Regions from separate parts of the Ensifer sp. CCNWLY38 genome, predicted to be linked through region 1. Evidence: riboswitches for the same ligand, from Rfam matches in the RefSeq annotation. Region 1 holds a riboswitch; the other holds the start of a gene.

What was found. Region 1 has a riboswitch for thiamine pyrophosphate ahead of thiC (phosphomethylpyrimidine synthase ThiC). Riboswitches for the same ligand answer to the same signal wherever they lie in the genome.
Region 2: another riboswitch for thiamine pyrophosphate. It lies ahead of thiB (thiamine ABC transporter substrate binding subunit); the one in region 1 lies ahead of thiC (phosphomethylpyrimidine synthase ThiC).

What each region holds. Positions count from the first base shown of each region.
Region 1 covers NZ_JBBBBO010000003.1:387,101-393,078, reverse strand. Annotated here, with positions in the region: gene V7S54_RS08900 (sensor histidine kinase) at 1-1,033, shown strand, start outside; gene V7S54_RS08895 (sigma-54-dependent transcriptional regulator) at 1,037-2,401, shown strand; TPP riboswitch at 2,497-2,625, shown strand; gene thiC (phosphomethylpyrimidine synthase ThiC) at 2,716-4,536, shown strand; gene V7S54_RS08885 (hypothetical protein) at 4,749-5,273, shown strand; gene V7S54_RS08880 (Zn-dependent hydrolase) at 5,488-5,978, opposite strand, start outside.
Region 2 covers NZ_JBBBBO010000005.1:195,908-201,885, reverse strand. Annotated here, with positions in the region: gene V7S54_RS12955 (MarR family winged helix-turn-helix transcriptional regulator) at 1-335, opposite strand, end outside; gene V7S54_RS12950 (ABC-F family ATP-binding cassette domain-containing protein) at 413-2,239, opposite strand; gene V7S54_RS12945 (thiamine diphosphokinase) at 2,243-2,893, opposite strand; gene V7S54_RS12940 (GNAT family N-acetyltransferase) at 2,978-3,463, opposite strand; TPP riboswitch at 3,609-3,727, shown strand; gene thiB (thiamine ABC transporter substrate binding subunit) at 3,777-4,805, shown strand; gene thiP (thiamine/thiamine pyrophosphate ABC transporter permease ThiP) at 4,837-5,978, shown strand, end outside.

The DNA of each region.
Region 1 (5,978 bases):
ATTGCCCGGCGACAGCGAGCGGCGGTTCCTGCGGGTCGAAACCATGGTTCCGACCACGAGTTGGCGGCTGGAGCAACTGGCGCCATTGGATGGTGCGGTCTCGGCGGCAACCCGCGAGGCCCGGCTGATTGCGCTGGCCGTGATCGTGCCGCTGCTCGCGCTCGCCGCCCTGCTCCTGCGTCGCCGCCAGGCGCTGACGCTGGTTGCGACGAGGGAGCGTTCTGCACGCGATGAGCTGGAGCGCCGCGTGGCGGAGCGTACCCATGACCTCAGTCTTGCGCGCGATCATCTCGAAACGGAGATTGCCGATCACCGGCGCACCGGCGAGAAGCTGCAGGCCGTGCAGCAGGAACTGGTTCAGGCGAACCGCCTGGCGATCCTCGGCCAGGTGGCCGCCGGCGTCGCCCATGAGATCAACCAGCCGGTCGCGACCATTCGCGCCTATGCCGACAATGCCCGCACCTTCCTCGACCGCGGTCAACAGCAAACGGCGGTCGAGAACCTCGTCAGCATCGCCGAACTGACCGAAAGGGTCGGCACCATCACCGACGAGCTCAGAAGCTTCGCCCGCAAGGGTCGCTTCGTTGCCGAGCCGACGCCGCTGCGTGACGTGATCGAGGGCGCGCTGATGTTGCTCCGCAGCCGCTTCGCCGGTCGCATGGATGCGATCGCCATCGATCTGCCGGATAATGGCCTCAGCGTGGTGGGCAGCCGCATTCGCTTGGAACAGGTACTGATCAACCTTTTGCAGAACGCGCTGGAGGCGCTGGGCGATCGCGCCGATGCCAAGATCCGCGTGCGCTGCGAAGATGGCCCGACCGGCACCGTTGCCCTCGTCGTTGCCGACAACGGCCCCGGCATACCACAGCATATCCGCGAGGACCTGTTCACCCCCTTCAACACCTCGAAGGACGAAGGGCTCGGCCTTGGACTCGCCATCTCCCAGGAGATCGTCGCTGACTATGGCGGCGAGATATCAGTCGAAACCAGCGACAAGGGCACCGTCTTCACGGTTCGCCTGAAGAGGGCCTGAGCGATGCAGCCGTCCGTCTACCTCATCGACGACGACAACGACCTGCGCAAGGCGATGACGCAGACGCTGGAACTTGCCGGTCTCGCCGTCACCTCGCTTGCAAGCGCCGCCGAAGCCTTGGAAACCCTCGACACGAACTTCGACGGCATCGTCGTCAGCGATATCCGCATGCCCGGCATCGACGGGCTGCAGCTCTTTCGCCGCATCGCTGCCTTCGATGCCGACCTGCCCGTGATCCTGGTGACCGGCCATGGCGATATCCCGATGGCGGTGCAGGCATTGCAGGACGGCGTCTATGACTTCATCCCAAAACCTTTTTCCGCCGACCGGCTGGTGCAGAGCGTGCGGCGCGCGCTGGAAAAGCGCCGTCTCGTCATGGAGAACCGCGCACTCAAACGGGCGGCCGAGACGGCCGGCGACAGCCTGCCGCTGATCGGCCAGACGCCTGTCATGGAGCGCTTGCGCCAGACGATCCGGCACATTGCCGATACGGATGTCGACGTGCTCGTCGCCGGCGAAACCGGCAGCGGCAAGGAAGTCGTGGCGACGCTGCTGCACAACTGGAGCCGGCGCCGCGACGGCAACTTCGTGGCGCTGAACTGCGGCGCGCTGCCGGAAACGGTGATCGAGAGCGAGCTCTTCGGCCACGAACAGGGCGCCTTCACCGGTGCCCTGAAGAAGCGTGTGGGCCGGATCGAACACGCGAGCGGCGGCACGCTCTTCCTCGACGAGATCGAGGCGATGCCACCCCCGACCCAGGTCAAGATGCTGCGGGTGCTCGAAGCGCGCGAGATCACGCCGCTCGGCACCAACCAGGTGCGCCCGGTAGATATCCGCGTCATCGCCGCCGCAAAAATCGATCTCGGTGATCCGGCGCAACGTGGCGATTTCCGCGAAGACCTCTACTTTCGATTGAATGTGGTGACGCTCTCGATCCCGCCGCTGCGCGAACGTCGCGACGACATTCCGCTGCTCTTCTCGCATTTCCTGACGCGGGCGGCGGAGCGCTTCAAGCGCGACGTGCCTCACGTCTCGCCGGCAGTGCAGCAACACCTGATGACCCATGCCTGGCCCGGCAATGTGCGCGAACTCTCGCACTTTGCTGAGCGCGTGGCACTCGGCGTCGAAGGCCCGCTGGGACAGCCCGTTGCAGTCGTTGAACAGCCTGGTTTCGCGCTGCCGGAGCGGCTTGAACGCTACGAGGCCGAGATCCTGAAGGAGGCGCTGAGGGCGCAGCGTGGTGACGTCAAGGCGACGATCGAAGCGCTCGGCATCCCGCGCAAGACCTTCTACGACAAGCTCCAGCGCCACGGCATCAACCGCGCCGATTACGCAGAGCGCGGAGTTTCGGAAAAATCCGGCAGCTAGCTCTCGCCAGCGGCCAAAATACACTCAAAAATTGCATCTTCGTCGACGGGCGAATTCGCGCTTGACGACCCGTGCCGTTCGATGGCTATCTCTTGGGCATTCACCAGGGGGGTCCCGCAAGGGGCTGAGATTCTGCTGGATGGCCGGCTTGCCGGCTGTGGCGCAGTGACCCGTTGAACCTGATCCAGTTCATACTGGCGTAGGGACGGTGCAGATATCGAAGCCAGGATTCCGTGCGTCCAGCATCTGGCGGAGCGTCTTTCATCCTTCCGGCATCAGAACTGGGTCTCCAATCGCAAACTTGGAGCCTCGTCATGAATATTGCCACAAAGCCTACCCCCCTCTCGGTCACCCAAGGCCCGCTTCCCGCCTCCTGCAAGGTCCACAAGGCTGGCGTCCTCCACCCGGATATCCGCGTGCCGATGCGCGAGATCGCGTTGCATCCGACGTCCGGCGAACCGCCGGTCACGGTCTACGATTCCTCCGGCGCCTATACCGCTGACGATGCGGAGATCAGCATCGAGGCGGGGCTGCCGCGACTGCGTCGCAACTGGATCGTCGGGCGCGGCGATGTGGAAACCTACGAGGGACGCATCGTCCGTCCTGAAGACAACGGTTTTGCCAGCGGCGACCGGTTGACGCCGACCTTCCCGTTCCAGCATGCGCCGCTGAAGGCGACTGCCGGCAAGGCGGTAACGCAGCTTGCCTACGCCCGCGCCGGCATCATCACGCCGGAGATGGAGTTCGTGGCGATCCGCGAGAACCTCGGCCGCGATGCGGCACGCGCGAAAGCGCGCGACGGCGAAAGCTTCGGCGCCCATATCCCCGACCATGTGACGCCGGAGTTCGTGCGCCAGGAAATCGCCAGCGGCCGGGCGATCCTGCCCGCCAACATCAACCATCCGGAATCCGAACCGATGATCATCGGCCGGAACTTCCTGGTGAAGATCAACGCCAATATCGGTAACTCCGCCGTCACCTCGTCGATGGCTGAGGAGGTCGAAAAGATGGTCTGGGCGACCCGCTGGGGCGCCGATACCGTCATGGATCTTTCGACCGGCCGCAACATCCACAACATCCGTGAATGGATCATCCGCAATTCGCCTGTTCCGATCGGCACCGTGCCGCTCTACCAGGCGCTGGAAAAGGTCAACGGCATTGCCGAAGATCTCAACTGGGAGGTCTATCGCGACACGCTGATCGAGCAGGCCGAACAGGGCGTCGACTATTTCACCATCCATGCGGGCGTGCGTCTGCACTACATCCCGCTCACCGTCGATCGCGTCACCGGCATCGTCTCGCGCGGCGGCTCGATCATGGCCAAGTGGTGTCTGCATCACCACCGGGAAAGCTTCCTTTACGAGCACTTCGAGGAAATCTGCGACATCTGCCGCGCCTATGACGTCTCCTTCTCCCTCGGCGACGGCCTGCGCCCGGGCTCGATCGCCGACGCCAACGACGCGGCGCAGTTTGCCGAACTCGAAACACTCGGCGAACTCACGAAGATTGCCTGGGCCAAGGATTGTCAGGTGATGATCGAAGGCCCCGGCCACGTGCCGATGCACAAGATCAAGGAGAACATGGACAAGCAGCTTGCCGTCTGCGGCGAGGCGCCGTTCTACACGCTCGGACCGCTGACGACCGACATTGCACCGGGCTACGACCACATCACGTCGGGCATCGGTGCGGCGATGATCGGCTGGTTCGGCACAGCCATGCTCTGCTACGTCACGCCGAAGGAGCACCTGGGCCTGCCCGATTGCAACGACGTCAAGGTCGGCGTCATCACCTACAAGATCGCGGCCCACGCCGCCGATCTCGCCAAGGGGCATCCGGCGGCCCAGGTGCGCGACGACGCCCTGTCGCGCGCCCGCTTCGAGTTTCGCTGGGAAGACCAGTTCAACCTCTCTCTCGACCCGGAGACGGCCCGCAACTTCCACGACGAGACGCTGCCGAAGGAGGCGCACAAGGTCGCGCATTTCTGCTCGATGTGCGGTCCGAAATTCTGCTCGATGCGGATCTCGCACGACATTCGCGCCGAGGCACAGAAGGAAGGGCTGGAGGCGATGGCCGCGAAATACCGCGAGGGTGGCGACCTCTATATGCCGGTCGCTGAGGTCGAAGCTCAGAGTTAAAGCGCACACGTCGGGAGGGACGCCTCGTAGTCCCTTCCGACGGAAAGGCGGATGCTGGGCCCTGGGGGAACAGCTTGCCCCCTTATCGGTTGAACGATATGTAAGGTTCACGCAAAAGTCGCCGCCGGCGGACCCGTCATTCACGCCAAGCTGCCGTCTTCTGCGGCACTCTTGCAAGACGACGAAAAAACGCCATTTACGAGGAGAATGACTTGAGGACACGCCTGCTGACACTGACGGCCCTGTCGATAGGCGGCCTTGTGGCACTCGCTGGAGTTCTGCCACGCCTCGACGACAGCGGGAGTTTTGCCACGGGTTTTTCCTGGATTTCCGCCGCCCATGCGGACGACGATGTCGGCGGCGGGAATGGTGAAAATGGCACTGATGGCAGCGACCAAGGTGGCGAAAACGTCGGGAGCGGCGGAAGCAACGGCACAGAGGGTGGCGGCGATGGGGGTGGTGGCGGTTGGGGCACCGGTGACGGCAGCGGCGTAGGCGGCGTTCCCGGCGGTACCGGCGCAGGCGGCGGAGGTGCTGCCGTCATCGACAGCGATAGCCACAGCGAGCCCCACTCATCGATGCGCGACTCACGGGATTACGGACCAAGCGGCAAGGTCTGGCACGGCGGCAGCAATTTCCTTAACCTTTTCCGCCAGACGCCGGAAAGGCGCTTCGAACGGAGCCAGCCTGAATCGTCTGCCCGGCAGAAGACCGTTGACACGAAAAGAGCGCCTTGAAGTGAGTCAGCTTCGTCGCAACGAAGAGGGACCTGCGCTATTTCTCGAAACCGGACTGCGGATTTGCGTGTAGGAACGGGTTCTGACGCGCGAGAACCAGCTCAACTGGCGTCAGAGCTTTACATTCGAGAAATGTCTGTCCCGATCACGACCTGCCGGAGTGTGGCGGCGGAGCTACGGATACAGAGCATCATATTTCTCGCCGCGCGTATTCCTAACGGCCTTTCCAGCCGCTGCAAGCAATCCGCTCGACCACATCAAGCAGTACGTTCGCCCCGGCAACCAGTTCCTCCGGCTCCGTGTGTTCACGCGGATTGTGGCTGATGCCGTCGCGGCTCGGGACGAAGATCATCGCCGTTGGCGCGATGCGCGCGATCATCTGCGCATCATGGCCGGCACCCGAAGTCATGCGCCGGCTCTTCAGGCCGCGCGCCTTCGCCGAAGCCTCGATCGTGGCGACAATGCCCAGATCGAAGGCCACCGGCTGGAAACGCGCCAGGCGCTCGACCGATATCTCGACACCCTCTTCAGCGGCGACACGCAGGAGGAAATCCGCAAGCGCCGCTTCGAGCCCCTGCAGCCGATCCTCGTCCGGATCGCGCAGATCGACGGTGAAGACCGCACGCGACGGGATGACGTTGATCGCGTCGGGCTCGAAACGCATGGTGCCGATGGTCGCCACGCTCGGCGCGTTCGAGCGGGCGA
Region 2 (5,978 bases), on a different contig from region 1:
CCCGTCATCAGCTCGGTGAGTAGCGGGCCGGCCTTCTCGGTGATGGCGACGTTCTTGGCGCGGCGATCTGCCGGATCCGGCACGCGGGCAACAAGGCCCATCGCCTCCAGCCGATCGAGATAGGCCGAAAGCGTCATCGGCTCGATACCCATACGGGTGGCGATTTCGGCCTGCTTGATGCCTTCTTTGAGCACAACCTGGATCAGCGTGCGGGCCTCGCCGGGCGTGATGCCCAGATCCATGGCATTGACCTTGCGGTCGAAAGCTCCGCGCAAAAGGCGCGAGACGTCCGTGAGCAGCATTCCGATGGTTTCTGATTCAAGTTTGAAGGGCATCAGGATCGTTCACAAATGATATAATAAGTTTTTCTTATCATATCCCCTGACGCCGTTCAACGCGTCACTGGTTGCAGCTAGCCTTCGAGCTCCTCGCGCAGCATTTCGAGCTCCAGCCACTCTTCCTCCATGCGCGCGAGATCCGCACGAAGCTTCTCCAGTTCCTGGGCGAGCTTCGCAAAGGCATTTGGATCTTTTGTGAAAAGATTGGGATCAGCCATCTTTTCTTCGCGCTTGGCGGCCTCGGCCTCTGCCTTGGCGATCTCCTTCGGCAGGTTTTCGAGCGCGAATTTCTGCTTGTAGGAAAGCTTGCCCTTGGCGGCCTTCGGCGCATCGGCGGCGGGTGCAGCGGCGTCGGCTTTGGCCTTTTCCGCCTTTTCTGCCTTGCGCTTCTCTTCAATCGCGCCCTTGCGCTGCGCCATCATGTCGGAATAGCCGCCGGCATACTCGATCCAGCGGCCATCCGGCTCCTCCGGGTTTGCCGGCGCGATCGTCGAGGTGACGGTGCGATCGAGGAAGTCGCGGTCGTGGCTGACGAGAATGACCGTTCCGGCAAAGCCGGCGACGATCTCCTGCAAGAGGTCCAGCGTCTCGATGTCGAGGTCGTTGGTCGGCTCGTCGAGGATCAGAAGATTGGTCGCCCGCGAAAGGATGCGCGCCAGCATCAGCCGAGCGCGCTCGCCACCCGAGAGCTCGCGGATCGGCGTGCGCGCCTGCTCCGGCTGGAACAGGAAATCCTTCATGTAGCCGGTAACGTGGCGCTGCTCGCCGTTGACGAGCAGGTTGTCGCCGCGGCCGTCGGTCAGGTAATGGGCCAGCGTGTCGTCCAGGTTGAGGTCTTCGCGCTTCTGGTCGAGCGTCGCCATTTCGAGGTTGGTGCCGAGCTTGACCGTGCCAGCGTCCGGCTCGATCTGACCGGTCAACATCTTGAGGAGCGTCGTCTTGCCGGCACCGTTCGGGCCGACCAGACCGATGCGGTCACCGCGATGGACGCGGATCGAGAAGGGCGCGACGATGGTGCGGTCACCATAGGCCTTGCTGACCTTTTCGGCCTCGATCACCAGCTTGCCGGACTCCTTGGCGTCAGCTGCCGTTGCCTGCACGGTGCCTTGAGGCCCCTTGTGGCCGCGATAGACCGCCCGCATGGTCTGCAACTCGCCGAGGCGGCGCATGTTGCGCTTACGCCGCGCGGTCACGCCGTAGCGCAGCCAGTGCTCCTCGCGCTCGATCGCCTTGCCGAGCTTGTGCTGTTCCAGTTCCTCGGCCTCCAGCACCTCGTCGCGCCAGGCTTCGAAATGGCCAAAGCCGCGATCGAGCCGGCGCGACTGGCCGCGATCGAGCCAGACGGTCGCCGTCGACACCTTCTCCAGGAAGCGCCGATCGTGCGAGATCAGCACCAGCGCCGAACGGCTGCGGGTAAGCTCATCTTCCAGCCATTCGATCGTCGGCAGGTCGAGATGGTTGGTCGGTTCGTCAAGCAGCAAGATGTCAGGTTCCGGCGCCATGACGCGCGCCAATGCCGCGCGGCGCGCCTCACCGCCCGAAAGGCGCGTCGGGTCTTCTTCGCCGGTTAGGCCCAGATGCTGCAGCAGGTAGGCGACGCGATAGGGATCGTCGCTCGGGCCGAGACCGGCTTCGGCATAGGCCTGCACCGTGTCGTAGCCGTCGAAATCCGGCGCCTGGTGCAGATAGCGGATGGTCGCGGAGGGATGGCGGAACACCTCGCCCGATTGCGCTTCCGCGAGACCCGCGGCGATCTTCATCAAGGTCGACTTGCCCGAGCCATTGCGCCCGACCAGGCAGATGCGGTCGCCCGGCTCCACTTGCAGGTTGGCACCGGCAAGCAGCGGCGCGCCGCCGAAGGTCAAGAAGATATCGTCGAGTTTCAGAATGGGAGGCGCCAAGGCTCAGGCTCCGGAAAGATCATAGGGGCGGGCAAGCACGATGGCGCGTCCGCTCTTGAGGCTGAAGCGAAGGGGACCCTCCGCAACGTTGGAAACGGTTCGGGACGATCCGAACGGCAGGGTGAAATCATCAAGCGGATAGCGCGCATTGACGATCGAAAGGCCGGTCAGCTCGGTCAATCCCAGCACCGAAAAGAGGCAACCTTTCGGCAGGTCGAGATCGAGCGCACCGGCCAGCAGCGGGTAGGCTTCTTCCTCGCCAGATGTCATCACCACCGAAAGCCCGCGCTCGGCAAGCGCTGCTGCCTGCAGCAGGTGCAGGAAGGCATGGTCGCTGCGGCTGCCGCCAAGCGCGCCGGCAAAGATCAGCCGGTCGGCCCCGCGAGATAGCGCGGCTTCCACCGCAATCTCGCCATCCGTCGCAGCCTTTGCCGCCGGATAGGGCTCGCGTGGAACCGAGGCGAAGTCGGACAGCAGGGCGTCTTCGGTCGAATCGAAATCGCCGACCCAGACATCCGGCACGACGCCGAGCAGGCGCGCATGGCGCATGCCGCCGTCAGCGGCAACGAAGCGGCTGCCGCTGAGCTGCTCTGACAGCCGGCTGGTCACCGAGAGGGCGCCGCCAAGCAAAATGGTGAAGGTCGATCGAGCCATGGCAATGCCCATAGCGCAAAGGATCGCGGAAGGAAAACGAAGAAAACCGCAAACCGCTGCGATCGCAGCAATTTGCCGTAGCCATCAGTGCCCTTCCGGCACCGGTTCCGGGAACAGCATGCCGGCATAGATCCCGGGTGTTGAATCGGGAATTTCGATCGCGCCTGCCACGCGCTCGTAGAACTTCGCCGGGCCGACGCCACCGATGATCGCATAGCCATAGCCGGCGTCGCGCATCGCCGTCAGGCTCGCAAGCAGCAGCGCTTCGCCGATACCTTGCCCGCGCATGCTTTCATCGACGCCGGTCGGGCCGAAGAAGCCGAGCGCCGTGACGTCATGGCAGGAAAAGCCGACGATCTTTTCGTCATGCACCGCGATGTGCATGCGCGTCGGGGTCGAGGAGAAGGCAGCCTCCGCTTCGCCCGCCCAGCCGGCACCAAACGTCTTTTCGATCCAGGAGACCACCAGACGGCGTTCCGGCGCCATGGCGCGACGGATGCTGATGCCTGAACCAAGCCGCGACTGGGGCTCTGCCGGAAGGGCATAAAGTCGAACGAGCATATCTGGCATGGCGTTTCCTCCTTGCGGCTAAGCGTGATGGTGTCATAGCGCAGTTACCGTTTGGCGGAAACGCCCAGCGCAAAATGGGCTCGACCCATGCATCGGCCATTCCAAACACCGCTTGCCATGGAGCCAACGCAGCGGTAAATCTCTTGCCGCTCTAACGGGGTGCCTCCCGACCGCGAAGCGGCCGGAGGCTGAGAGGCGTCAAAACGCCAACCCGCGGAACCTGATCCGGCTCATACCGGCGGAGGGATTAGACGCGATCGCACCGATACGCCCTTTTCCCGTGCAACAACGAACTTTGGGAGAGGTGCTTCGCATGTCCAATTCTTCACAGCTCAAAATACTTAGCCGGCTAGCGCTCAGCGCAGCGGCAAGCCTTGCCTTCGCCAGTGGCGCTGCTGCTGCCGACAAGACGCTGACGGTCTACACCTACGAAAGCTTCATCACCGAATGGGGTCCGGGCGCCAAGGTCGCGGAAGCCTTCGAAAAGACCTGCGAGTGCAAGGTCAACTATGTCGGCGTCGCCGACGGCGTTGAGCTCTTGACCCGTCTGAAGCTCGAAGGGCAAGCTTCGAAGGCCGACATCGTGCTCGGCCTCGACACCAACCTCGTGGCGGAAGCCAAGGCGACCGGCTTCTTCGCGCAGCATGGCATCGAAGCCAAGGATCTGAAGGTTCCGGGCGGTTTCTCCGATGACACTTTCCTGCCCTACGACTACGGCCATTTCGCCGTCGTCTATGACACCGAGACCCTGAAGACACCGCCGAAGAGCCTCAAGGACCTGGTCGAAGGCGACGCGTCGCAGAAGATCGTCATCGAGGATCCGCGCACCTCGACGCCGGGCCTTGGTCTGCTGCTCTGGGTCAAGGCGGTCTACGGTGACGAGGCGGGCGCCGCCTGGGCAAAGCTCAAGGATCGGGTTCTCACGGTCACCCCCGGCTGGTCGGAAGCCTACGGCCTCTTCACCAAGGGCGAAGCGCCGATGGTGCTCTCCTACACCACCTCGCCCGCCTACCACATGGTCGCTGAGAACACCGAGCGCTACCAGGCGGCCACCTTCTCGGAAGGTCACTACATCCAGATCGAGGTCGCCGGCATGACCAAAAATGCCAAGGAGCCAGAACTGGCAAAACAGTTTCTCGCCTTCATGACCGGGCCGGAGTTCCAGTCGATCATCCCGACGACCAACTGGATGATGCCGGTCGCAGCGACTAAGGAGCCGCTGCCGGACGCCTTCAACAAGCTGGTCAACCCGGAGAAGACCTTCCTGCTGCCATCGGAAGAGGTCGCGAAGAACCGCAAGGCCTGGATCGACGAGTGGCTTGCTGCCATGAGCAAGAACTGAGGCCGGATTGTTCGCACTTCGCGAAAACCGCATGACTGTTGTCGCCGGGGCATTTTGCCTCGGCGCCTTCCTGCTCTTCGTCGGCCTGGCGATCGCTGCCTTGCTCGCCCAGACCGGCGGCACCGACGAAGGCACCCTGTTCGATGCCTATATCTGGCGCGTCACCCGCTTCACGCTGCTGCAGGCTAGCCTTTCCACTCTGCTGTCCGTGCTATTCGCGATACCGGTGGCACGGGCGCTGGCGCGGCGGCCGCAGTTTTTCGGCCGGATCTGGCTGTTGCGGCTGATGGCGCTGCCGCTCGGCCTGCCCGTTCTCGTCGGCGCACTCGGGCTGATCGAGATCTGGGGACGCCAGGGCTTCCTCAATTCCGGCCTGCGCTGGCTCGGCCTCGAGCAATCGATCAGCATCTATGGCCTGTTCGGCATCCTTCTTGCCCATGTCTTCTTCAACATGCCGCTCGCGGCGCGCCTGTTCCTGGCCGGCCTCGAGCGCATTCCGGCCGAATACTGGCGCAGCGCTGCCAATCTCGGCATGCCCTCCCGAGCGCTCTTCCGCTTCATCGAATGGCCTGTCCTGCGCGGCCTGCTGCCGGGCGCGGCCGGCCTCGTCTTCATGCTCTGCGCCACCAGCTTCACGCTCGTGCTGACGCTTGGCGGCGGGCCCGCTGCCAGCACCATCGAGGTCGCGATCTATCAGGCGCTGCGCTTCGATTTCGATCCGCCACGCGCCATCGCGCTGTCCGGCCTGCAGATCGCCATGACCGGTATCCTGCTTCTCATCCTCAGACGACTGGCAACGGAGCCGGAAGAGGGCATGACCGGCGGCCGCACGGTTAGGCGCTTCGATGGCGCAACGACAGCGGCGCGGTTCAACGATGGCGCCTGGATCATCCTGGCATTGCTCTTTCTCATCGCCCCGCTGATTGCGGTGGTCGTCTCCGGCCTGCAGGCCGATCTTCTGAAGCTCGCGCGCGATCCGAACGTGCACCGGGCGCTGATGACGAGTGCGGCGATCGCGCTCGCCTCGGCACTCGCCTCCGTCGCCATGGCGGCCATGATGATCCGCGCCGCAGCGACGGTCACCGCGCCACGCCATGCGGGCGCGCTGGCACACGGCCTTGCCGGTGCGATCGGCGCCAGTACCTCGCTGATCCTGCTGGTGCCGCCTGTCGT